DNA from 4 places in the Bradyrhizobium sp. USDA 3364 genome. Region 4 is predicted to be linked to each of the others. Evidence: riboswitches for the same ligand, from Rfam matches in the RefSeq annotation. Region 4 holds a riboswitch; each other region holds the start of a gene.

Region 1 (5,917 bases), 4.7 Mb from region 4:
GCCGGGATCGTTGACGATGAAGGGATAGATGACGGGCAGATCGCCGATCAGCGCTTCCGGCCAGCATGCCGATGACAGGGCGACCGACTTGCCGGGCAGCCATTCCAGCGTGCCATGCGTGCCCATGTGGACGACAGCATCGATGCCCTGCTGCCTGAGCCACAGATGGAACGCGACATAGGCATGACGCGGCGTGCGCGAGAGATCGTGGTAGTCGGCATCGCGACGACCGGCCTCACCGCGCTCCGGCTGCACGGCGATGACCGACCTGCCGCACTGGATCGCCGCGAAATGAAATGCGCCGTCGCGGCAATCGGGATCATCCTCCGGCGCGCCCCATGTGCTGGCAAGGTCGTCCTGGAGTTGCACCGGCAAGTTGGAGATCGCCGCGCGATATTCGACCACGCCCCAAGTCAGTTTCCGTCGCAGAAGTGCATCGCCCAGCGACGCCACCGGCTCGAGATAAAATCCCGCAGCCGCGAGATCGGTCAGCAACACCTCGACCGAGGCCAGCGCATCGAGGCCGACGGCGTGCGCGATCTGATGCGGACGGCCCGGATAGTTCGAGAGCACGAGCGCGAGATGTTTGTCCCGCGCCGGCTTGCTGGTAAGCCGATGCCAGGCCGCCACACGCGCGACAATTGCCGCAACGCGCTCGGCATCCGGCCGATGCGCGAGGTGCGCGAATTGCAGTTCGGGATCGCGCTCGCCTGCCGACTTGAAGCTCACGACGCCCGCGAACAGGCGGCCGTCGACCTCCGGCAGCACGACATGCATCGCGAGATCGCCGGGCGAAAGGCCGCGCAGCGACAAGGCCCAATCCTCGCGCCGCGCCGTGGACAGCGCGACCTGGAACACCGGGCACGATGCGATATCGAACGGCGTCGTGCCGTCGTCACCGGCTGCCGAGAATGCGGTCGCATTGACAATGGCGGCCGGCGGGCATTGCGCGAATTGGGTGCGCAGCCAATCGGCGACGCCCGCCGCCTTCAACGAGGTGACGAACACACCGTGGGCATCGAAGCCCTTGTCGCGCAACGCATCGATCAATGCATCGACCGGCGCGGTGTCGCCGGCCGCGAGATAGGAGCGATAGAAGGTCACCAGCACCCGCGGCCTGTCGCCGGAGGCCGGCAGAGCCGCGACGGCACCGCGCACGGAATCGTAGACGCCGATTTCGGGGAGATCGATCTCGCCGACGACGGGTCCGGCATAGAGACCGGACGCCAGCGCCAGCTGCGCGATCACGGCCTGCGCGGCAACCGGGCCGCCCTTGTCGCACAGCACCTTCAGGCGGCGCAGCGTCGAGACCGGCAGCGTCGAGAACTCATCCAGCCGCAGATCGTCGCGGCCGTCCGCCGGCAGCACGACCAGGGCGATGCCGCGCTCCTTCGCCAGCCGATGCACCGCGGCCAGCCCGTACGACCAATAGGGCTCGCCGCCGATCAGGCGGACGAGAATGCCGCGTGCATGCGACAGGGTCCGCTCAATATAGGTGTCGACCGACAGCGGGTGGCGCAGCTCCGCGAGATTGGCGAGCCGCAGCGACGGCAGCGCGGCGCGGCCGCGCCGCCAGCCGGCCGCGAACGCCGCGAGATCGCTGTCGGAAAACGACAACACCACGAGATCGGCCGGATCCTGGCCGAGGTCTCTCGGTGTCGCGGTCTCCTCAAGGCCGCGGCTCTCGCGGAAGATGACGTGCATCAGACACCAAGTCGCGCCCTGATCGCGGTCTCATCGATATCGGCATGTTCGCCGATCACGACCAGCTTGGACTGCCGCGGGCGCGCGCCCCAGGGCATGTCGAACTGATGCCGCACCCGTTCGCCGACCGATTGCACGAGCAACCGCATCGGCTTGCCTTCGACTGCAATGTAGCCCTTGGCACGGAGCACGTTCTGCTCGCGGGCCAGGCCCTTGATCGACGTGACCAACGCATCGACGTCAGCAATCTCGGGAAGATCGATCACCACCGAATTGAAATCGTCGTGCTCGTGTTCCTCTTCGCCGTCGTGATGCGACGGACGTGCGGCGAGATCGTCTTCCGCCGCGGCCCCAAGGCCGAGGATCACGCGCGCGTCGATCGTGCCGTCGACAATGGGCAACATCGGCACCTCGCGCGGCATTTCGGCCGCGATCACCTCTTTTGCTGCCTTGATCCCCTCTGCGCCTGCGAGATCGGCCTTGGTCAGGAGCACGATATCGGCGCAGGCGATCTGGTCCTCGAACACTTCGGACAGCGGCGTCTCGTGGTCGAGATTCTCGTCGGCCGCCCGCTGCGCATCGACCGCGGCCACGTCAGGCGCAAAGCGGCCGGCTGCGACCGCCTCGGCATCGGCCAGCGCGATCACGCCGTCCACCGTGATCCGCGAGCGGATCTCCGGCCAGTCGAATGCCTTGAGCAATGGCTTCGGCAGCGCGAGCCCCGATGTTTCGATCACGATATGATCGGGCTTCACGGGGCGTGCAAGCAACTGCTCCATCGCCGGGATGAAATCGTCGGCGACGGTGCAGCAGATGCAGCCATTGGCGAGCTCGACGATGTTCTCGGTCGGGCAATTGGCATCGGCGCACGACTTCAATATCTCGCCGTCGACACCTTCGCTGCCGAACTCGTTCACCAGAACCGCGAGCTTCTTGCCATTGGCATTGCGGAGCAGATGCTGGATCAGCGTCGTCTTGCCGGACCCGAGAAAGCCGGTCACGACCGTGACCGGAACCTTGGCGAGTGTCGTCATTCTGCGGCCTCCGGCACGACAGCGATGGGTGGAATGCGGGCAAGCGATTGCTTGCGGAAGATTTCGGGACGGCTGCGCCACGGCACGATGCCGTCGGGCGCCGCGGCATAGGCAGAGGCGCCGGCGATCACATCCCTGGCATTGGCTTCGGACAGGCGGCCGTAGACATAGGACCACCGCCCCGGCGCGCTGAGCGCGACCGAGCAACCCTGGCTGCAGGCCGACAGGCATTCGACGGGAACCAGATTGACGTTATCGGGCACGCCGGCCTCGACAAGCGCGGCATGCAGGCGCGCGCCGGGTGCGATCTCGCCTTCCGCCAGCGTCTGGCCGGCGCGACAGGTGATGCAGACATGAAGTGTAACGCTCATCGCCCTTCCTGGATTGACAGCGGGAAGCGATGAGGCACACGAACCGACTTCAAGCAGGTTCGTTTCCCCCGTCGCGGAACACCCCGTCCGCCGGTCTCACAACATGTTGCGCTGGCAGGTCTCCCGGCTTGCGGAGCAGGTTTTACCCCTCGATGCCCACCTTCCCGACTCCACATGGAATCAGTGGCTTGGACATCTCTCCGGTCACGGTCGCGGGGGCGGCTGCGCTTCAAGCCCGATTTAGCGGAGCCCTATCGCATTCCCTCTTCGCCTGTCGTAGGACAGGAACCAACGCGGGCCCACCATTCGTCGATGGCTCGCACTTGTCAAGCCGAAGGACCATGATGATTTCTGATGGAAACGACGCTCAGGACGGCGCCGTCGGCACCGACCCCTCGCTGGATGCGCGCCATGCCGACAAGATGGCGAAAAAGAAGGCCGCCCGCGACCGCATCATGGCGACGAAGAGTGGCGAAAAGGGCCTGATTATCGTTCATACCGGCGCCGGCAAAGGAAAATCCTCCTCCGCGTTCGGCATGATCGTGCGCTGTGTCGCGCACGGCTTTCCCTGCGCGGTGGTGCAGTTCATCAAGGGTGCCTGGGATACCGGCGAGCGCCGCCTGCTCACCGGACATTTCGGCGATCTCTGTCAGTTCCATGCCATGGGCGAAGGCTTTACCTGGGAGACCCAGGATCGCGCCCGCGACATCGCGGCGGCCCAGGCCGGCTGGGAAAAGGCCAAGCAGCTGATATCAGAGCCGAGCCTACGCATGGTAGTGCTCGACGAGATCAACATCGCGCTGCGCTACGATTATCTCGCGATCGCCGATGTCGTCGAATTCCTGACGACGTCGAAGCCGCCGATGACGCATGTCGTGCTCACCGGACGCAACGCCAAGGACGAGTTGATCGAGATCGCCGATCTCGTCACCGAGATGACGCTGGTGAAGCACCCGTTCCGCTCCGGCATCAAGGCCCAGCCGGGCGTCGAGTTCTGACCGATATCACGATGGCGCGCGCATTGATGATCCAGGGAGCCGGCTCGGACGTCGGCAAGTCGCTCATCGTCGCGGGCCTCGCACGCGCCGCTACACGGCGCGGCCTGCGCGTGCTGCCGTTCAAGCCGCAGAACATGTCGAACAACGCCGCAGTGACCGTCGACGGCGGCGAGATCGGACGCGCGCAGGCCTTGCAGGCGCTCGCCGCCGGCGTCGAGCCACACACCGACATGAATCCGGTGCTGCTGAAGCCCGAAACCGATGTCGGAGCCCAGATCATCGTGCACGGCAAGCGGATCGCGACCGCGCGCGCCCGGGAATATGCCGCGATGAAGCCATCGCTGATGGGCGCGGTGCTGAAGAGCTTTGAACGCCTCAAGGCGCGCGCCGACCTTGTGCTGGTCGAGGGTGCCGGCAGCCCCGCGGAGGTTAACTTACGCAAGGCCGATATCGCCAATATGGGCTTTGCGCGCAGGGCCGACGTGCCCGTGGTGCTGGTCGGCGACATCGACCGCGGCGGCGTCATCGCGCAGCTCGTCGGCATCAAGACGGTGATCGATCCTGACGATGCCGCGATGATCCGGGGTTTTGTCATCAACAAATTCCGCGGTGATCCCTCTCTGTTCGATGACGGCTACCGCCTGATCGAGGTCCGCACCGCGTGGCGCGGCCTTGGCGTGCTGCCCTGGTTCGCCCGCGCCGGCGAGCTTCCGGCCGAAGACGCGCTCGGACTCGGCGAGGCGCGCAAGCCCGGCCAGTGCAAGATCGCCTTTCTGGCGCTGTCGCGGATCGCCAATTTCGACGACCTCGATCCGCTCAAGCTCGAGCCCGGCGTCGATCTCGTGATGGTACGTCCGGGTGAGGCCATCCCGGGCGATGCGCGGCTCGTCATCCTGCCCGGCTCGAAATCGACCCGCGGCGATCTCGCCTTCCTGCGCGCGCAAGGATGGGACATCGATCTGCTGGCGCATCATCGCCGCGGCGGCCATGCCCTCGGCCTGTGCGGCGGCTACCAGATGCTCGGACACACCGTCGCCGATCCCGAGGGAATCGAGGGTCCCGCCGGCGAAACGCGCGGCCTCGGATTGCTCGATGTCACCACCACGATGACCGAGCAGAAGACGCTGACCCGCGTCAGCGCGGTGCATGCTGCGACCGGTCAACCGATCAGCGCCTACGAAATCCATATCGGGCATACCGACGGCCCGGATCGCGCGCGGCCTTTTTCATTGCTAAACGGCTCACCGGAAGGTGCGATTTCCGCCGATGGACGCGTGTATGGCAGCTACCTGCACGGCTTGTTCAGCTCGGACGATTTCCGTAAGGCGTTCCTTGCGCAGCTCGACGTGCCCGCGACTGATCAGCCCTACGGCGCCAGGGTCGAGAGCGCGCTCGACGCGCTTGCCGAGCACATCGAGACCCATCTCGATGTCGAAGGGCTGCTCGCGCTGGCGTGCTAAACGGACAGCACGGCAGACAGGCGGGACCACTCGGCCTCATTGCCCGGCAAGCCGAGGCGCAGCCATCCCGGCCTTTGCTGGAAGACGCGCGACCAGATCTGGCCGCGGGCGAGCTTGTCCTGCGCGGCCAGCGCATCGCCAGTCTCATAGAGCCGGAACAGCGGCGTGCCACCGACCAGCGTCCAGCCCTGCACGCGCGCCTCCGCATCGAGCCTGACGCAGTCGTCCGCCAGCCGCGCGGCCGTCGCCTGTGCCCAGTCGCGATCGAGCAACGCGCGCCGTCCGATCGCAATTGCGGCGCCCGACACCGGCCATGGCCCCGCCATCGCCGCAAGCGCGGCGATATCCGC
Region 2 (5,917 bases), 410 kb from region 4:
CCCAGCTCATGCATTCCAAACAGAGTTCCAAACCTTCGCCATTGAGTGGAACCGGACAGCGACTGCCTGCGCAGTGATCAACAAGAAGCCACTCATGCATTGGCTGCTTGAGCAATTTTTGCGGTCGCGTTTGCTCGTATGGTCGCGCCGATCCAGCGGCGAGAAACCGTTAATTGCACTTCGCCTCGGTCGGTACGAGACGGCCGGGCGTCGCCATCAGCAGTCTTTGCTCGGCTCGGCAAACCCTTGTGAAGGTGCTCATCGCAGGCAAACCTCGGTTTAGTCTTCCGATACTCGACTACATCGGTCGCATACCACAGCATGATTGAGCTATGCTGAGCCGTGCTTTAACTCGGGTTCAGATCTACGGCGAATGTCCTCGCCGGCAATCGGACCATCGGCTGTCCTCCCTCCGCCGATGGAAGTCGGCGATGTTCAGCGTCGCTCCTCTCAGACTTAACTTTCGCCCGGCCTGCTAAGCGCGGCCGGGCTTTTTTCTGTCGTGCAAGCTCGATCGAGATGATCGAGAGCGCAACGCCCTATGAGCGGATCAGCGCCCTGGAGGAGAGAGCCAAGCGCAGGATCAACGACTTGGCCGATCAGATGCCCCGCGCAGTTGCCGGGCGGCGGCGACCATGTTGATCAGCGCCGGGCGAACCTCCTCCCATTTGCGCGTCTTCAGACCACAGTCCGGATTGACCCAGAGCTGCGAATCCTGCAACCGCTGCCGAGCCAATGCCATCAGCTCCCGCATTTCCCCTACCTCGGGAATGCGTGGAGAATGGATGTCGTACACGCCCGGCCCGATCTGATTGGGATATTTGTAGTTCCTGAACGCGTCGAGCAGTTCCATCTTCGAACGCGACGTCTCGATCGAGATGACATCCGCATCCATTGCAGCAATGGCGTCGATGATGTCATTGAACTCAGAATAGCACATATGCGTATGAATCTGGGTTTGATCTGCAACGCCTGATGAGCAAATGCGGAAGCTGTCGACGGCCCATTGAAGGTAGGCCGCCCACTCCGATCGACGCAACGGCAATCCTTCGCGGAGGGCAGCTTCGTCGATCTGGATCATGCTCGCACCGGCTATCTCGAGATCGCGGACTTCGTCGCGTATCGCCAGTGCGATCTGCCGGCAGACCTCGCCTCTTGGAATATCATCGCGAACAAACGACCAGTTCAAGATCGTTACTGGCCCGGTCAACATCGCCTTCACCGGCTTGCTGGTCAGTGATTGCGCGTAGAGCCACCAATCCACAGTGATCGGTTTTGGCCGCGAAACATCTCCGAATAGGATCGGTGGCCTGACACAGCGCGAGCCATAGGATTGCACCCAACCATTCCTGGTGAATGCGAATCCGGCGAGTTTCTCGCCGAAGTACTGCACCATGTCATTGCGCTCAAACTCGCCGTGCACGAGCACGTCCAGACCAATGTCCTCCTGCCAACGCAGAGCGCGCGCAGTCTCCTCCTTGAGGAATTTGTCGTACTTCTCGTCGCTCATGGCGCCTTGCGAATGTGTCGCGCGGGCATTACGGACCTCAGGGGTTTGCGGGAAGGATCCGATCGTCGTGGTGGGAAAGGCAGGTAGTCTAAAGCGCTTGCGTTGGATCTCGGCTCGACGGACAAATGGGCTGGCGCGCCGGCGCATGGCCTCGTCGATCGCTCGCATCCGCACCGCAAGATTGGCATCACGGATCTTTGGTGAAGTCCGACGGCCAGTCACGGCCGACTGCGATTCAGCAAGACTTTGAGCAACATTCTGATCACCCGCGAGTGCCCGCGCCAGGATCGCAAGCTCACGCATCTTCTGTACCGAAAAGGCAAGCCAACTCTTGAGATCGGATGCAAGTCCGGTCTCGAGTTCAACATCGACGGGCACATGGAGCAGCGAGCAGGACGGAGCGATCTGAACACGATCCCTGCCTAGCTTCGCAATGGCGGGATCCAGTTGCTGGCGGAGCGCCGACAGGTTCGACCGCCAAACATTTCGCCCGTCGACGACGCCGAGGGACATGACGAGATCACTTCGCCGAGCAGCAATGATCCGGTCCAACAGGTTCGGTGCGCGAACCAAATCCACGTGCAGTCCGGCAACGGGCATGTTCAAAGCTGTGTCCAGATTATCGCCGAGATCGCCGAAATAGCTCGCGACCATGATCTTGACGTTTGGTACTTCCCTGGCGAGCCGATCATAGACGTGCAGCAAAGATCTTCGCGTCCCCTCCTCCAGATCCAGGACCAGGCAGGGCTCGTCGCATTGAACCCAGTTTGCTCCCCTTTTGCCTAGTTCTTGCAGAACCTCGATATAGACCGGTAATAGCTCATCCAGGAGTGACAGCGGCTGGAACGCAGGATCCGGACTCTTGCCAAGCTTCAAGAATGTGACCGGCCCGATCAGGACAGGGCGCGTCTGGAACCCTAGGGCCTTGGCTTCCTCATACTCCTCGATAGGCTTGCGAGAAGATAGGCGGAACGTCTGTCCGCGATGAAATTCAGGAACCATGTAGTGGTAGTTGGTGTCGAACCACTTGGTCATCTCCTGTGCGGGCGCGCCAAATCCGCCCGATCCGTGGCTGCAACTGGTATTCTGGCGAACGCATTGTGAACCGCGCGCCATGTCGAAGTACGTCTTGAGCGAAACCGATTCGATTTTCGACGCGTAGACTTCCGGGATGGCACCAACCATGACAGAGGTGTCGAGCACTTGGTCGTACAACGAAAAATCGTTGGACGGAATGACGGTGACACCGAGGGATTTTTGGCGAGCCCAGTTCGCAGCACGCAGGCCAGCTGCGTCCTCGAGCAATTGCTGTTCGCTGATTGCGCCGGTCCAGTAACTTTCAAGCGCGCGTTTGAGCTCGCGTCTTGGACCGATCCGAGGCGTTCCAAGCGTGGCGACCGGAAGGGAGAGAAGAGACATAGCGCTAACCCCGTAGTTGGGGGCAAAGGCCATGGCGGACGCAAGCACAATCGCCCGAGGGCGGCTGCTTGGCGTACCACCGGGACACCCCGCCCGTGGACGTATATGTGGTCGAGGCAGGTCTCCTGGCTCGCGGGTCATCGCTGCTGTCCGGCCTTCCCGAAGCTGTACGGGCTTCAGTGACTTTGTTGGACAGCGGCTCGTCGCTTACAGTTGCGGGGGCAGCGCCGGCATGTTCACCGGCTTCCCTCTTAGCTCCGAATCCAGCGGGACCGGAGAACCTCTACGATTTGGATTATCGGCAAGAGACCTCTTCCGTCAACCTCTCAGATGATTCACTCACGTCAATGCCGCCATCATCGGTGACTCAAATGGCTATTTAACGTCGAAAGTTCACCACGATTGGAAGCTCTCTCCGATACATGTGTCGAAAGAATTGTCGAAGGCGCAATTCGCGGCGCTTCCAACGCGCCAGCATCCTGTCTCTCGACAGTCAAGTACCGCCGCCAGGGGCAAAACATCTGCGCAACCATTCATCAGCATGCCCGGCGCGCATGTTGATCTGCGTGCCAACCAATCCTAGTAGGCGACTTGCGATCCGTGATGCCGATAATGCGCAGGAACTTGAGCACTGGGCGACCCGCAATGAAAATGGCTGCTTGGAGCACCGTTGGCGTCTTTGCTGTAACCGTCTTTGCGGTCGGCCTGTTCGGGTGGTTGGTGTAAGCGTTCATGAATCAATCCGTCAGACAGATGCTCTCGAGAATGTTGAGCAACTCGAGAGGAAGTTAGCGCGACTAGATCGTTTCTCGCTTACCGGCTGACGCGATTGGAAACAGCGGCTGACAAACCATGAATGCGGAGCCGAGGCGGCTGGACGATTGGCCGTGCGCGTAGGCGGATACGGGCGCTCCATATCATTGCCTGCCTGGCGCCTCGCATAACGATTCCACACGCCCGTCGATGATGAGCGTTTTTTGCTTATTAGCATCTGCGAGCCTGTAGAGATTCGCGGGCGTTTGGGTGACCATACCGCGCGGACGGTTCGACAGCATTTACGAATGCTGCCCGATTTTTTATCCGTAGATTGCCGCAGCCTTCCTTGCGCCAAGCCCGCGCGGATCGGCGGAATGGAAACATTGAAACGAGCGCAGGTCGGAAAGCCGACAAACGCTACACGAATCCGGCGTGATTTGCCGGGTATTTCCTGGCACGAAGGATGCAGGCTCAAGATGCCCGGGCTTCTCCCCCCTGGGCAGGTCCAGCACAGCAAATTGAGGTTGTCGCTGGCCCACTGAAGTTAGCGGCGCGTGACGTCGAGGGGACTGCGCCTGCTCGCGCGGCATATCGGCAGGCGCCCGCGTCACGTTGCCGCTAACTTCTTGCAATCGAGGATAGCATTGAAGGCTGCCGCTTTGACGTGTGGATGCAAAACCGATGGTCCTGCCGCTATGAAGAGAATGTCTGCAAGAGGCGCGCTTTGTCTCTGTCAATTGCTGATTTTCCTTGCTGGGCTGGTTGCGACGGGCAACAGTGCGCGAGCCGGCGAAAACGCGCTTGTCGAACGAGTCAAGTCAACCTGGCGAGCACGAGACGGTGAGACAATCGAGCACATTGTCTCCAAAGTCTCGAAAGTGGCTCACTTCGTCCCTCGAAACTGGGGAATCGCCGAAGGCATCGACCACACTGAGTATGTTTATCTTTCCTGGACCAGACATCAGGATAACAGATCAGACGAACATTACGTTATTACCTGGAAGGTCGGGACCGACGGAAAGATTGAAGTTGCGTCTCCCTATGCAAAGCCCATCGAACTCGGCTGGCGTGCCCTGGCGCTTTCACTCATCGCCAGTGAAGTCACCGACGGAGAAAAAGACGCAAACCTTCGTTTTCTGCATGATCCGGTCAATTTCAACTTTGTGACGACCGCGCGGGGCAAGCTCGGAGATCTACTGCGGCGCGGCCGCTGTCATGTCATCGAACCTGTTGTCGTGGATTACGTGACGGCGGCGAATGACAAGCCGACCGAGAAAGCGGACCGGTGGCGCGTTCTGCTGTTGGTGAACTGCAACATACCAGGCCCGCGTTATTTTACGGAGAATGGCGTCATCACCTTCGAGAAGCGCGAGGGGCACGATTGGGAGCCGCAATCTTTCCTTGCCAAGAGGATTGCGACCTCTCCTCCCGGCTCTTGGTTCCATCACATAGAGCCAAACGAACGGGAGGCGTTCGAGGGGGTGGGAAAGGCCTCGACAAATAATCAGGACGGCAGCGCTACTCCTTGAGCACCGAGCGGGTCGGGCCAACAGCAAGACCCATGCGCTGAAATAGTGACGCGTCCAGCTATGCCAGCAGCAGGCAAGCCCTTCTCCGACCTGCAAGCCCCCAATCGAGAAAGCCGGGCATCAGGATGGCTCTTGCCCATTCAGAAGAGTAGCAGCGGCGGAACTGGTACAAAAAGACACATCCGAGCTCTCGCCAGAGCGCCACGTCATCCTTCAGGACCAAGCGAGGCGATGCTGAGGCCAAGCCCGACCCGGCGTGCGCGCAGCGCATCGCGCGACCAACAAGCACCCGCGGGAGCGAGTGCAGCGACGAGACCGGTTCAAGAGGGACCCCGGGAACGGGCAGTGATAGCGACGCCGGCATGCTCAATGGCGGCGGGACCCTTTCCCGAGTGCCCCCGGCGAGGAGCTCCGCAGCCTTGCTGCGAGGATCAAAGATCGAACTGAGCTTAATCTAAATTTCCTCGCGCGCATTCGTCTGGCGTCATAGATCTTGATTTGAAGCGTGGGAAAACGCTTCTTTAGTTCTGCTCCACCAGCCCGGGCGCCGTCTCTGGTTGCGAATTCGGCCTTGAGCCGGCCGTCCACTTCTAGCGCGTAATAAGAGACCGGCAATTCGGGGGTGGCCATAACCATTTCAGTCCCATTGTCAGCGAGGCGGTTGAACATGATGACTAGCGTGAGTCGCCCAAGTCCCGCCAGC
Region 3 (5,917 bases), 530 kb from region 4:
CGATCGCCAAGGAACGCACGCCGCCGAAGCTCGTGGCGAGCCGCATCAAGCATGGCCCCGATCTCTGGCGAGGGCTGCCGCCGCGGCGTGCAACCGGAACGTAGGGAAGGGCTCTCTGCAGTCGCCGGTACGGCGCGGCGGATATTCCGCCACAGCATGTCGCCACAACCCTGGCCGGGTTGCTGCGATGAGCGCGATGCGCTTCTCTGTGCACGAAAGAGACCGGTCGGTTTCGGAATGCGGGGAGTGGCGAGATGGGTGGCTTGGTGATCAGCGGCGGCCGGGTGGTGGACCCGGCGAGCGGAATGGACGTGATCGGCGACGTCGCCGTCGTCGACGGCAAGATCGCCGCGGTCGGCACCGGGCTCGGCGGCGCGGAGCGGCAGATCGACGCGACCGGGCTCGTGGTGGCGCCGGGCTTCATCGACCTGCACGCCCACGGTCAGACCATTCCCGCCGATCGCATGCAGGCGTTCGACGGGGTAACGACATCGCTCGACCTTGAGGCCGGCGTGCTGCCGGTCGCATCCTGGTACAAGCGCCAGGCCGAGAAGGGCCGGGTGCTGAACTACGGCGCCGCGACCAACTGGGCCTTCGCGCGGATCGGCGCGATGACCGGCTCGAATTCGGAAAGCTCGCTGGAATCGTTCGGCAGCGCGATGCGCGATCGCCGCTGGATCGAGAATGTCGCGACCGAAGGCGAAGTGGCCGGCATCCTCGAGCGTCTCGCCAACGGGCTGAACGAGGGCGGCATCGGCATCGGCATCCTCAACGCCTATGCGCCGGGCGCCGGCGTGCAGGAACTGACCGCGGTGTGCCAACTCGCGGCCGATCATGCGGTGCCGACCTTCACCCACGTCGCCTACATGTCGCGCATCGATCCGGAGAGCGCGGCCGAGGCCTATATCCGCCTGATCGGCTATGCCGGCGCCACCGGCGCGCACATGCACATCTGCCACTTCAACTCGTCGAGCAAGACGGATATCGAACGTTGCGTTGCCCTGATCGCGAAGGCGCAGGCGCAGGGCCTGCCGATCACGGTGGAGGCCTATCCCTACGGCACCGGCTCGACCGTGCTGGCGGCGACCTTCTTCAGCGACCCCAAATTCGAGGAGCGTAACGGTCTCGGTTACGACTCGGTGCAGCGCGTGACCGACGGGCATCGCTTCGGCAGCCGCGAGGAGTTGCTGGCTGCACAGGCGGCTGAGCCCTCGACGCTGGTGCTGTGGCATGTGCTCGACATCGAGAACAACGCGCATCATCGCGATCTGCTCGACATGGCGGTGCTGTATCCGGGCGGCGCGATCGCGTCCGACGCGATGCCGTGGACGCTGGCGGATGGCCGCCCGTACAGCGGCGACGCCTGGCCGCTGCCTGACGATGCCACCTCGCATCCGCGGTCGGCCGGCTGCTTCACCCGCTTCATCCGCGAATGGGTGCGCGGAGCGCAAGAAGGTGTCGTTGCTCGAGGGCATCCGCAAATGCGCGCTGATTCCGGCCGAGATCCTGTCGGCGAGCACGCCGGCGATGCGCGCCAAGGGCAGGCTGCAGGCCGGCGCCGATGCCGATGTCGTGGTGTTCGACTTCGAGACGCTGAGCGACCGCGCGACCTTCTCCGCGATGAACCGTCCGGCGGAAGGCGTGCGGCACCTCGTAGTCAGCGGCCAGCCGCTGATCAACGACGGCGTCCTCGACGTTGCGGCAAGGCCCGGCCGGCCGGTGCGCCGCCCCGTCACCGGGGGCTGAGATGCCGGTCCCGATCCTGCTGGTCGCGGGTTTTCTCGGGGCGGGCAAGACCACGGTCGTCAACCATCTGCTGGCGCATGCGCAGGGAAGGCGCATCGCCGCCGTGGTCAATGATTTCGGTGCGATCAATATCGATGCGGAGCTGATCGCCGGCGCCAGCGACGGCGTGGTCAGCCTGAGCAATGGCTGCATCTGCTGCACGCTGGAGGGCGATCTGCTGCGCACGCTCGCAACCTTGCTGCGGCGTGATCCGCGCCCCGAGTTCATCGTGATCGAGACCAGCGGAATCGCCGATCCCGCCGACATCGTGCGCAATTTGATGGATCCGGTGATCTGGAAGGAGGCGCCGCTGGAGACGGTGCTGTGCGTGGTCGACGCGACGCAGCCCGTGGCCGCGCTGGATGATGCGCTGCTGCGATCGCAGTTGCGGGCGGCCGATGTGGTGGCGCTGAGCAAGGTCGATTTGGCCGACGCCGCCGCGTGTGCTGTAATCCGTAGCGCCGTGCGGGCGGTGCGTCCGGCGACCGTGGTGGTCGACGCGCTGCATGGCGAGGTGCCGGCAGAGTTGCTGTTTCCGGCGGATCTCGATCATGTGCCGGCGCCGCGCGAGACCGCGCCGCGACGGCCGGTGGCTGACCGGTTCGAGACGCTGAGCTGGACCTCGGAGCGGCCGGTGCGGTTGCCCCGCTTGCAGCAGGCGATCGGCACGCTGGCGCCGAAGCTGGCGCGGGCGAAGGGATTGTTCGAGACGGTGGAGCAGCCCGGGCGGCTGACGGTCTTTCAGCTCGCCGGCGGTCGCGCGACATTGGCCGCCGGCGGCGTCCTGGCGCCCGGCGTGCCGCGCACGCGGCTGGTCTTCATCGCCGAGATGGGCGCTCTCTCGCGCGCCGAGATCGATGCGATCATGCAGGGCTGTGTCGAATGACGTGAATCCCCGTCATCCTGAGGAGCGCGTAGCGCGTCTCGAAGGATGCACGGCCCGGCCGGTGGTCGTCGAACCTTCGAGACGCCGCTTCGCGGCTCCTCAGGATGACGGGATGATAAGTCTCCGCATCAGCGCGACAGACGCTGTGTCGTGGCGGGAGCACCATTTCGCAAAACATGTCTGCGACAATCGCGTCGAATTGACAGCCCTGCAGCCAGCACCTATCGTTTTGCCGACGGTTCCCTTCGGGGATCAAAAGGGAATGCGGTGCGAGGGTAACCCCAATGCCGCAGCTGTCCCCGCAACTGTAAACGGCGAGCCTTTCGTCAATTTGCCACTGGGCTGTCAGGTCCGGGAAGGCGTCGACAGGCGATGACCCGTGAGCCAGGAGACCTGCCGTCAGTCGTGGTCACACGCGAGCACATCGGGCGGGGCGTCCTGGTGGGATCGGAGCACTGCCTTTCCGGCAATGCGCCTGTCCGCGTTCGCGGTGACGTGCCACGTTACCGCGAGTCCTTTTGATGTCTCCGTCCTCTCCCGTTGCGCGCCGCTGGCGCCTCGGTCTCGTTTGCTCCCTGTCATCGCTGCTGCTGCCGGCCGGAGGCTCGGCACAAGCACCTGCGCCCACCAGGCTCGATCCGATCGAGGTCGCGCCTTCGGCGACCGCAAAGCCGAAGCCCACGGCGCGCAGCGGCAACACGGCCGCCGCGGCGCGGCCACGGCCGAGGTCAGCGACGGCTGCGACGGGCGGCGGCACGCCGCGTGCCGCAGCATCGGGTGCATCGGGTGCGGCGTCGCCGACGCTCAATGCCACCGCGCCAGGCGGCACCGGCAGCCGTCTCAATCTGACGCCGCTGCAGACGCCGGCCAGCGTCGAGATCATCACGGCAAAAACCATCAAGGAACGCGGCCAGCATAACGTGCTCGATGCCGTCACCCAGAACGCGACCGGCTTCATCGCGACGCCGGCGCCCGGCAATGGCGGCCTGTCGTTCAGCACCCGCGGCTTTGCCGGCAGCAACTCGGTGATGACGCTGTATGACGGCACGCGCTTCTATATCGGCTCCGGCACCCTGACGTTCCCCTACGACACCTGGTCGACGCAACGCATCGAGGTGCTGCGCGGTCCGGCCTCGGTGCTGTACGGCGAGGGCGCGATCGGCGGTGTCATCAACGTGATCCCGAAGAAGCCGTTAGCCACGCCCTACAACGAGGCCGAGGTCTCGCTCGACAGCAACATGACGCGGCGGCTCTCGGTGGACTCTACTGGTCCGATCAATCCCAATGTGTCGTATCGTGTCAACGCCACCGGCAACATGTCGGACGGCTGGGTCGATCGCGACAAGACCTCGAATGCAGCGGTCTCGGCCGCCGTGCGCGTGCAGGCCTCGGAGAATCTCGCCTTCACGCTGTCGGAAGATTACGCCGACCGCAGCCCGTCACGGTATTTCGGCACGCCGCTGATCAACGGCGCGATCCAGGACGCGCTGCGCTTCAAGAACTACAATGCATCCGACAGCGCGATCCGCTACAAGGATAGCTGGACCCAGTTCAAGACCGAGTGGGATGTCGCCGACGGCATCAAGGTCAACAACACGCTGTATTATCTGACCAGCGAACGGCACTGGCGCGACATCGAGAACTATGCCTTCAATCCGAAGACGCAGCTGATCGACCGCTTCAGCTATATCGAGATCTTCCACGACCAGAAGCAGTCCGGCAACCGGATGGACGCGACGTTCAGCGGTCACATCCTCGGCCTGGCGAACCAGTTCGTTGCCGGCTTCGACGTCAATCACATCGAGTTCTTCCACACCAACAACTCGCCCTATGGCGGCGCGTCGTCGGTGAATCCGTACATGTTCGATCCCGGATCGTTTTTCGCAACGACGACCGCGACTACGCCGGGCTTCAATTCGATCGTCAATCAATACGCGCTGTTCGCCGAAGACCGGCTGAAGCTGACCGATCAATTGTCGCTCGTTACCGGAGTCCGATACGATCGTCCCGAGATCGATCGCACCGACTACAAGACGCCGGGCAACGGTTTCGAAACCACGCTGTCGGGCACCAGCTGGCGCACCGGCCTCGTATACGAGCCGATCAAGAACCTCGCCTTCTACGGCCAGTATGCAGTCGGCGTCGACCCGGTCGGGAATCTCATCTCGCTGTCTACTTCGCAGAAGAACTTCCAGCTCTCCACCGGGAAGCAGACCGAGTTCGGCGTCAAACAGTCGTTCCTCGGCGGACGCGGCGAGTGGACGCTGGCAGGCTACGAGATCGTCAAGAACAATCTGCTGATCGCAGATCCCGGCAATCCCGGATCCTCGCTCCAGGTCGGGCAGCAATCATCGCGTGGCGTCGAGGCCTCGGTCGGGTTCGCGCTCGATTACGGTTGGCGCATCGACGCCAACACGGCGCTGCTGCGCGCCAAATATGACAACAACAGCCAGCTGGTCGGCGGCAAGATCGTCAGCTATGCCGGCAATGTCCCGGTCAACGTTCCGCAGCAGGTCTCCAATGTCTGGCTGACCTGGGATTTCGCACCCAACTGGTCGGTCTATGGCGGCGTGCAGATCGTCGGCGCGATGTACTCCGACCTTGCCAACACCCAGAGGCGGCCAGGCTACAATGTGGTCAATGGCGGCATCAGGTGGAAGCCGGACGATCGCACGACGGTTGCGTTCCGTGTCTACAATCTGTTCGACCAGGCTTACGCGGTGACCTCGAACGGCACCGGGCAGTGGCTGCTGGGCATGCCGCGTACCGCGGAATTGTCCGTCAACGTGAAGTTCTGACCATGCGCAACGCTCTGATCCGGCGAGGGCGGCGGTGGCTTTATGTCGTCCATCGCTGGATCGGCATTGCGACGTGTCTCCTGTTCGCGATGTGGTTCATCTCCGGCCTCGTCATGATGTACGTGGCGTTTCCGCGCCTCACCGACGCCGAGCGGTTGGCCGCGCTCCCGGTCATTCTCTGGAACAAGGTCCAGGTCTCACCGGATCGCGCGATGGCGATCGCGGGGATGGAGCACTATCCGCGCGATCTCCGGCTCTCGATGATGAACGATGTACCGGTCTATCGCATCGCCGCCTGGAAGGGGGCTGCTGTCACCGTTTCGGCGGTCGATGGAAGCGTGATCGACCAGGTCACGCCGGATCAGGCGCTTGCCATTGCCGCGCATCATCCGCATGCGGCGCAGCCGCAATTGCTCGACACCGTGACGCGCGACCAGTGGTCGGTCAC
Region 4 (5,917 bases):
CGACACGAATGATAGCACGCTTGAGCTTGCCATTTTTCACACAAGGTTCGGCGCGCTTCAGACAGATTGTCGCGAAACCACCAGCACAGGTATCTGGCCATAGAGAGAGCGTGAATCGTTACCTCAGCGGGTTTGACGGTCCGAGTGAATTGCTATGCGCTGGTACGAAGCTTGCTTAAGGGCAGGATCATGTCCTCTCGGATCGGTGGAGCATGTCAGGTATCGCTGCCGCTTTTCTATTGCCTTGGAGTAGTTCCCATCAGACGGTTTATGATCGGCTCCAGCACATGCTTCCAAAGCTCGCACTTCGCGGACAAGCAGAAGTCGTCGTCACCGCCTTCACGCACAACAAAGGCGTTCGAGGTGGAAGCGTGCCTCACCCATCACACGAACTGTCTTCCATTCAAAAGAATAGGCGGGATTCGGAGGTCAGTCCGCACGTTGCGATCGCTCTTATCAGCGGCCGAGTTTGCAGATAGGATAGGAACGACGATCATCCAAATCCCAAGCGCACGGCCTCGTCCCGTGAACTGACAGTGTCGGTAGATGGAGCGTTAGCAAATGGCCACGAGGTGAGGGCAGAACTGATTGCACAAGGTTACACCCGGGTTGGTCGGACGGATGCTGAGCTGTTGCTCAAGCTGATTGAGAAAATTTGTGAGAGGGATTATTGGCGGCAAGGCTTGCGGGTCAAGTATGAGAACGTTTTCCGTGAAATCGATGAGCGCATTGATGGTGCTATCAGTGCGCTCTTGTTGGACCCAGCGGGAAATCTGGTCGCGTTCCGCAATAGATATGGTTTGCGTCCATTGGAGTTCATGCAGACGGACGATGGAGTTTTGCTCTTTGCCTCGGAAAATTGCGCCTTTGCCGGCCTTCGAGGCGAGTCAGGTCAAATCCTGCCGGGCTACATCAAATATGTGGATGGCAAACGGGGGCATTGCCTCGATCATCGCGTCAGTGTTTCTCAAGAAACCGCCAAGCTATGCGTTTATGAGACCCTTTACCTCGGAAACCCGGATACGTCCATCGATGGCCAAACTCACCGCTAAACCCGCTACAATATCGGTTTCTCGCTAGGTGATCTTATTGCGCAACGGATCTGCGCAGAGCAGGACCCAGATCCCATCATCGTCTCGTCCATGCCTTATACCGGAAGACCTTACGCTGACGGGTTATTTGCATCTCTGGTAGCGCGCGGCGTTAACGCTCAACGACGTGAAGTCATCGAGGCGCAATTCGCTGAGCGAACTCTCATCGGCCCAACCAGTGAGCGCAAGCATCGTATCGCTCGCAAATATCGGCTGGCTTCGACTGATGTTGGCAAACGCACGATACTCATTGCCGATGAAGCCCTCATTCGTGGCGATACCCGGCCGGACCGTGACGAATATGCTCCTTGCTGCGGGCGTCAAAGCTGTCCATTGGGGAATCGGTTCGCCACCTATCGTGGCTCCGAATTACTACGGCGTGGATATTGAGGCCATCGATGAACTGGCTTTTTGGCAGGCATGGAAACGGCTGTCCGCGCAACAGCAGAAGCAAAGCCTGCTGTTCAAAGACATCGAGCCGCATGTTCTTCAATCGGTTGAAAGCAGAATCGCTGCCGCGATCAACGCGACAACTGTGACTTACTTGCCCTTTTACCGATTGTCCTCGTTGCTGCCGCGCGGGAGCGAGGGAGTAGATTTATCACCCTTCACATTCGAAATGCCGACTTCTGCAGGTCAAAGCCGCGCAAACAGAGATCTGCATAGCCTTGTCGCTGACTACCAGAGCGCTGCCTGAGATTGAGTATGATGAGGCCCATTCTTGTTTTTGATTGGAATGGCACGTTGCTTGACGATGCCAGCGCACTACTCCAAACGACGAACGTTATCCTGAAACGTTTCGGTCGCCCGGCGATCGATTTAGACACCTTTCGGGATCATTGCGATGTCCCACTGTCCATTCTTTTCCGAAACATCGGGATGTCAGAATCGGAAGTCGCAGCCGTAGATCGCGATGGCAGTGCAATCTTCCATGACACTTACGAGCCGCTGGCCGATAAAGCAGATCTACGCGTGGGGGCGCGCACAATGCTGGAATGGGTTCGCCGGGAAGCGGCTTCGTCCATCATCGTGAGCAACCATATAGTCGCACCTCTTGTTGCTCAATTGCAAAGGCTCGGCATCGATCGCTGCTTCAACGACGTCCTGGCCTTTGAAAGCCGTGCCACGCAGAATAAGACGATGAGCAAAGGGGAGCGACTTCGGCGATATATGGTGCAAAACGATCTAAAGCCGGAGTCGACCTTCATTATCGGGGATATGCCGGTAGAAACTGATATTGCCCGAAGTCTTGGACTGATCAGCGTAGCCATTACCGGCGGATTTGTTTCCGAGGCGCGGTTGCGGGCTACGAAGCCGGACCACATCATCCAGAACCATCACGAGCTATTGCCGATCGTTCGAGAGCACGGCTCTTTCCACTAGGCGGGTAGCGGGGGCGCGGCAGCTAATAGTCCAATGCCGGTGAGACGCGCAGGGCTTCCGTACTGCGTCTATTTCAAGATTCCGGCCGAGCGCGATCTGAGCGAAATGTCTTGCTCGACAATATTACTCGGATTGCCCGTGCTCTAAAGGTCAAAGTCCACGCGCTTCTTGACGACGGCACTTACTGGACCAAGGCCTATCTCACGAGGCTTGCGGGTGACGGGCGAAGTGAACCGAAACATCCACGATTTGGTCTTTGGTCCCACTCCCAGCGACGAAGAGCCAGAGCCCGTCACCATCGCCCAACCGATCGCCTGGCCCGGCATGCTCAACCCTGTTTTACAGTGAGGGTTCCCATCGAGGTGGTCGGCTAGGTGCCGAGCGTATCGATCGAGCCGTCGAGTTCGCTCCTGATCGGTCCGGTGGTCAGCTGCTTGCTGACATAATTGACCGAGCCGCCGATCGTGGCGAGCCCCGACGTGATCGAGTTCGGGCCCTTGACGAATTCGACCTGCTCGAGGCTCGCCGTGTCCATCACGCGGGAGGTGATGTCTTGCGGACCGATCCAGATGCCGTTGTAGAGTGTGGTGATTTCGCTGCCCGTGAAGCCGCGCATCGAGAACCCCGCGGGTGGCGCCGGCGGCATCGCCCGACAGCACGCCAGTCGCCCCCCGCGCGGTCTCGGTCGTGGTGCGGTATCCTGCTCCTGCATCTGCTGCTGGCTGACGACTTCGACGGTTACGGGCGTCTCGTGTACCGTCAGGCCAAGCAGGCTGGTGCTGCCGGCTATCACGTTGCTGTTGAGCGGCGTCGCGGCCGTTGCTGCGAGAGGGGCCGGTCCCGGCACCGGCTTCGGCGCTGGCGCAGGCTGGCGTGCCGCACGCCGGACGCGCTTAGCGGGCCCGCAGCTTTCGCTGCCACGTTGCTCCGCGCTCGGCCGCGGCGTGGGCGGAGTGACGGTGACGGGATTGAGCTGCTGCGGTGTTTGCGCCGATGCCCGGCCGGCCGCGGCCATGGAAGCCATCACGATGCAAAGCGTGACCGCCGAACCGGCCAGCAAGCGGTGCTTGCGTGAAATCAGTGAAAGCCCTGAAATTCGCGCCGACGAGCGCAACGCAACATCATCTGAAATGAACACAGTGGTGACCAACGGCGAAGCAAAAAAGCCGTCACGTACATTGGCCGTGAGCGGCTGCCGTTCGCCCCAGATGCGGCAGATCCCAACCGGCTTTGCAACGCCCTGGAGCACCCCGCCCAATGCGTCAGCACATGACCACGACGGTAGCAAGGTTTCCTGGCTTGCGGCTTGACGCTTCCGACCACCTTCCCAGATTCGAATCGAATCCACTGGCTTCAAATGTCGTCGGCTCGCCGCTTACAGTTGCGGGGGCAGCTCCGGCCTAGTCCGTGAGGACGCACCGTATTCCCTTGATATGCCTTTCGGCACTACCGCCGATGAGCCTGAACGGCCCCTCCAAGCGAATCAAGCAAGTGGCGCTTGTCGAATGCGGAGTAGCAGCACATGTGGCAGTTTGGTCACGCCGAACGGCTGCGAGCATCTCGGACGTTCACGATCTGTTGGGATGGCGCCAATCCGCGATCTGCTGGGGCCGAGTCGCAAGCTCCCTGACAATATCGGGAGAATACAGGAAGAGGCTGACCTGCTTCCGACCGCTACTGAAGAAGGTGTGGCCAGCGGTCGGTACTCGACCTTGCTTCGACCACCGTCGCAATTCGGCTGAGGTGATCGACAGTATCTGCTCGACCATTCTCCCCGTCAGTGGCTCCTTTTGAAGCTTTTGCAGCTTCTGCTCGACGACTTCACAAACTTGCAGGACGGAGTTCACGTCGCCCAACGGGCAATGAATCAGAATACCCCCTTGGCAATCTGTCACGCTGCATTCGAGCCGCTGGCGAAAGGTCGATCGCGTGATTCGAAGTGCTTGCGCCGCCCTCTTGTGCGAGCCCGCCGTCAATTCTTCTGAAGGAAAGAACTCGATGGTCCGTGTCGTCAAAAGGCTGGCGGTGTTCAGATGCATATGTCCTCTCGGTCAGGGAGTGGAGGCTGCATAGGGAGAAAAGTAGGCGTGTTTTTCATCGATCATAAGCGGGCGTCCGAGCGGAGGGAAAGCCCTCTGCGGGCAATCGACGCGCTCACATACCTTGCAGCCTATGCCAATCGGCGTCGCGGACGCAGGATCGTGAACGTCAAGTCCTCGTGAGTAGACAATTTCTTCGGCGTGCCGGATGTCACATCCCAGGGCGACGGCAAACGTCTTGCTCAGCGAGCCATATCCCCCCTCGCGACGGGTGACGGTGCGCGCGATCCAGAGATACGTGCGATCGTCCGGCATTTGGGCAAGCTGGGTGAGGATGCGTTCAGGAGTCGTGAACGCTTCGTATACATTCCAAAGCGGGCAGGTGCCGCCAATCCGGGAGAAGTGAAAATCAGTTGCAGATTGTCGTTTCGAGATGTTTCCAGCGCGATCGACGCGGATGAAGAAGAACGGCACGCCGCGTGCGGAAGGCCGTTGTAGCGTACTCAGCCGGTGGCACGTGGTTTCGAAGCCGACGCCAAACTTCTGGCCCAGCAGCTCGATGTCATAGCGAAGCTTTTGAGCGGCACCCAAGAATTCCCCATAAGGCATGATCAGTGCTCCGGCGAAATAGTTGGCAAGCCCGATGCGGGCGAGCCCGCGCGTATCCGCATTGGTGAACCGTGCACCGTCGACCAGTGCTGACAATTCTCCATCGCAAGCCAGTAGGGCGATTTGAGTGGCCAACTGGAAAGCCTGTTGGCCCGGTTCCAGCTTTCGCGAGAGATGCAGGGCCGCGCATTCTTGGTCGAAGCGTCGATGTGCCGCAGCAGGCGCATCGTCGAACATCACCGTTATTCCAAATTTGTCGCGCAGATGGTCGCTAAGGCTCGCCGACGTCAGCTGGCGCGATGGCGCAAGCTGTTGCGCGAGCTGCTCGGCGGCGTCGTCCAGCTCGGCAAAGTAGTTGTGGCGTGCATAGAAGAAGTCGCGGACTTCCTCGTGGGGGGTCGAGGGCAGGATCGCGGTCGCCGCCTGGCGGTCCTCGCCGAGCCGCGCGGCGAGCACCGCGGTTTGCTCGATCGCGAGCCGGTGATTGCGGCTGAGCGAGATGATCGCCCGCGCTACCGCGGGCATGTTGACGGCGAGCTCCCGGATTTCGGCGGCTGATACGTTCTCGCCGACGACTGTGGGCGACAGCGTCTCGCGGAGGTCGGCAACCAGCCGCGCCTCGTCATCCTCCGAGAACATCTGCACGTCGACGCCGAAGACGGTGTTGAGTTTGAGCAGGACCGCAATCGTTAGCGGCCGCTGGTTGTTCTCCAACTGGTTGAGGTAGCTCAGCGAAATCCCGATCGCGGACGCCAGGGCCTGCTGGGTGAGGCGGCGCTCCTCACGCAGGCGCTT

What was found. A riboswitch is a leader RNA that binds a small molecule or an ion and turns the genes downstream of it on or off. The one in region 4 is predicted to bind cobalamin.
Region 1: linked by a shared signal. The riboswitch ahead of ACVILL_RS27810 (DUF1636 family protein) and the one ahead of ACVILL_RS05785 (TonB-dependent receptor plug domain-containing protein) in region 4 are both predicted to bind cobalamin.
Region 2: linked by a shared signal. The riboswitch ahead of metE (5-methyltetrahydropteroyltriglutamate--homocysteine S-methyltransferase) and the one ahead of ACVILL_RS05785 (TonB-dependent receptor plug domain-containing protein) in region 4 are both predicted to bind cobalamin.
Region 3: linked by a shared signal. The riboswitch ahead of ACVILL_RS08160 (TonB-dependent siderophore receptor) and the one ahead of ACVILL_RS05785 (TonB-dependent receptor plug domain-containing protein) in region 4 are both predicted to bind cobalamin.

What each region holds. Positions count from the first base shown of each region.
Region 1 covers NZ_JBSRYG010000002.1:5,928,625-5,934,541, reverse strand. The annotation lists gene cobN (cobaltochelatase subunit CobN) at 1-1,704, opposite strand, end outside; gene cobW (cobalamin biosynthesis protein CobW) at 1,704-2,738, opposite strand; gene ACVILL_RS27810 (DUF1636 family protein) at 2,735-3,109, opposite strand; cobalamin riboswitch at 3,206-3,417, opposite strand; gene cobO (cob(I)yrinic acid a,c-diamide adenosyltransferase) at 3,454-4,107, shown strand; gene ACVILL_RS27800 (cobyric acid synthase) at 4,119-5,567, shown strand; gene cobD (threonine-phosphate decarboxylase CobD) at 5,564-5,917, opposite strand, start outside.
Region 2 covers NZ_JBSRYG010000002.1:804,817-810,733, forward strand. The annotation lists gene metE (5-methyltetrahydropteroyltriglutamate--homocysteine S-methyltransferase) at 584-2,929, opposite strand; cobalamin riboswitch at 3,028-3,229, opposite strand; gene ACVILL_RS04040 (nodulate formation efficiency C protein) at 4,330-5,214, shown strand.
Region 3 covers NZ_JBSRYG010000002.1:1,747,009-1,752,925, reverse strand. The annotation lists gene ACVILL_RS08175 (hypothetical protein) at 1-104, shown strand, start outside; partial or broken gene ACVILL_RS08170 (amidohydrolase family protein) at 255-1,746, shown strand; gene ACVILL_RS08165 (CobW family GTP-binding protein) at 1,748-2,671, shown strand; cobalamin riboswitch at 2,891-3,086, shown strand; gene ACVILL_RS08160 (TonB-dependent siderophore receptor) at 3,193-5,469, shown strand; gene ACVILL_RS08155 (PepSY domain-containing protein) at 5,472-5,917, shown strand, end outside.
Region 4 covers NZ_JBSRYG010000002.1:1,219,669-1,225,585, reverse strand. The annotation lists gene ACVILL_RS05805 (hypothetical protein) at 1-40, opposite strand, end outside; gene ACVILL_RS05800 (hypothetical protein) at 537-1,052, shown strand; gene ACVILL_RS05795 (hypothetical protein) at 1,270-1,788, shown strand; gene ACVILL_RS05790 (HAD family hydrolase) at 1,797-2,474, shown strand; gene ACVILL_RS05785 (TonB-dependent receptor plug domain-containing protein) at 2,845-3,489, opposite strand; gene ACVILL_RS05780 (hypothetical protein) at 3,488-3,784, shown strand; cobalamin riboswitch at 3,741-3,940, opposite strand; gene ACVILL_RS05775 (hypothetical protein) at 4,043-4,513, opposite strand; gene ACVILL_RS05770 (short-chain fatty acyl-CoA regulator family protein) at 4,526-5,917, opposite strand, start outside.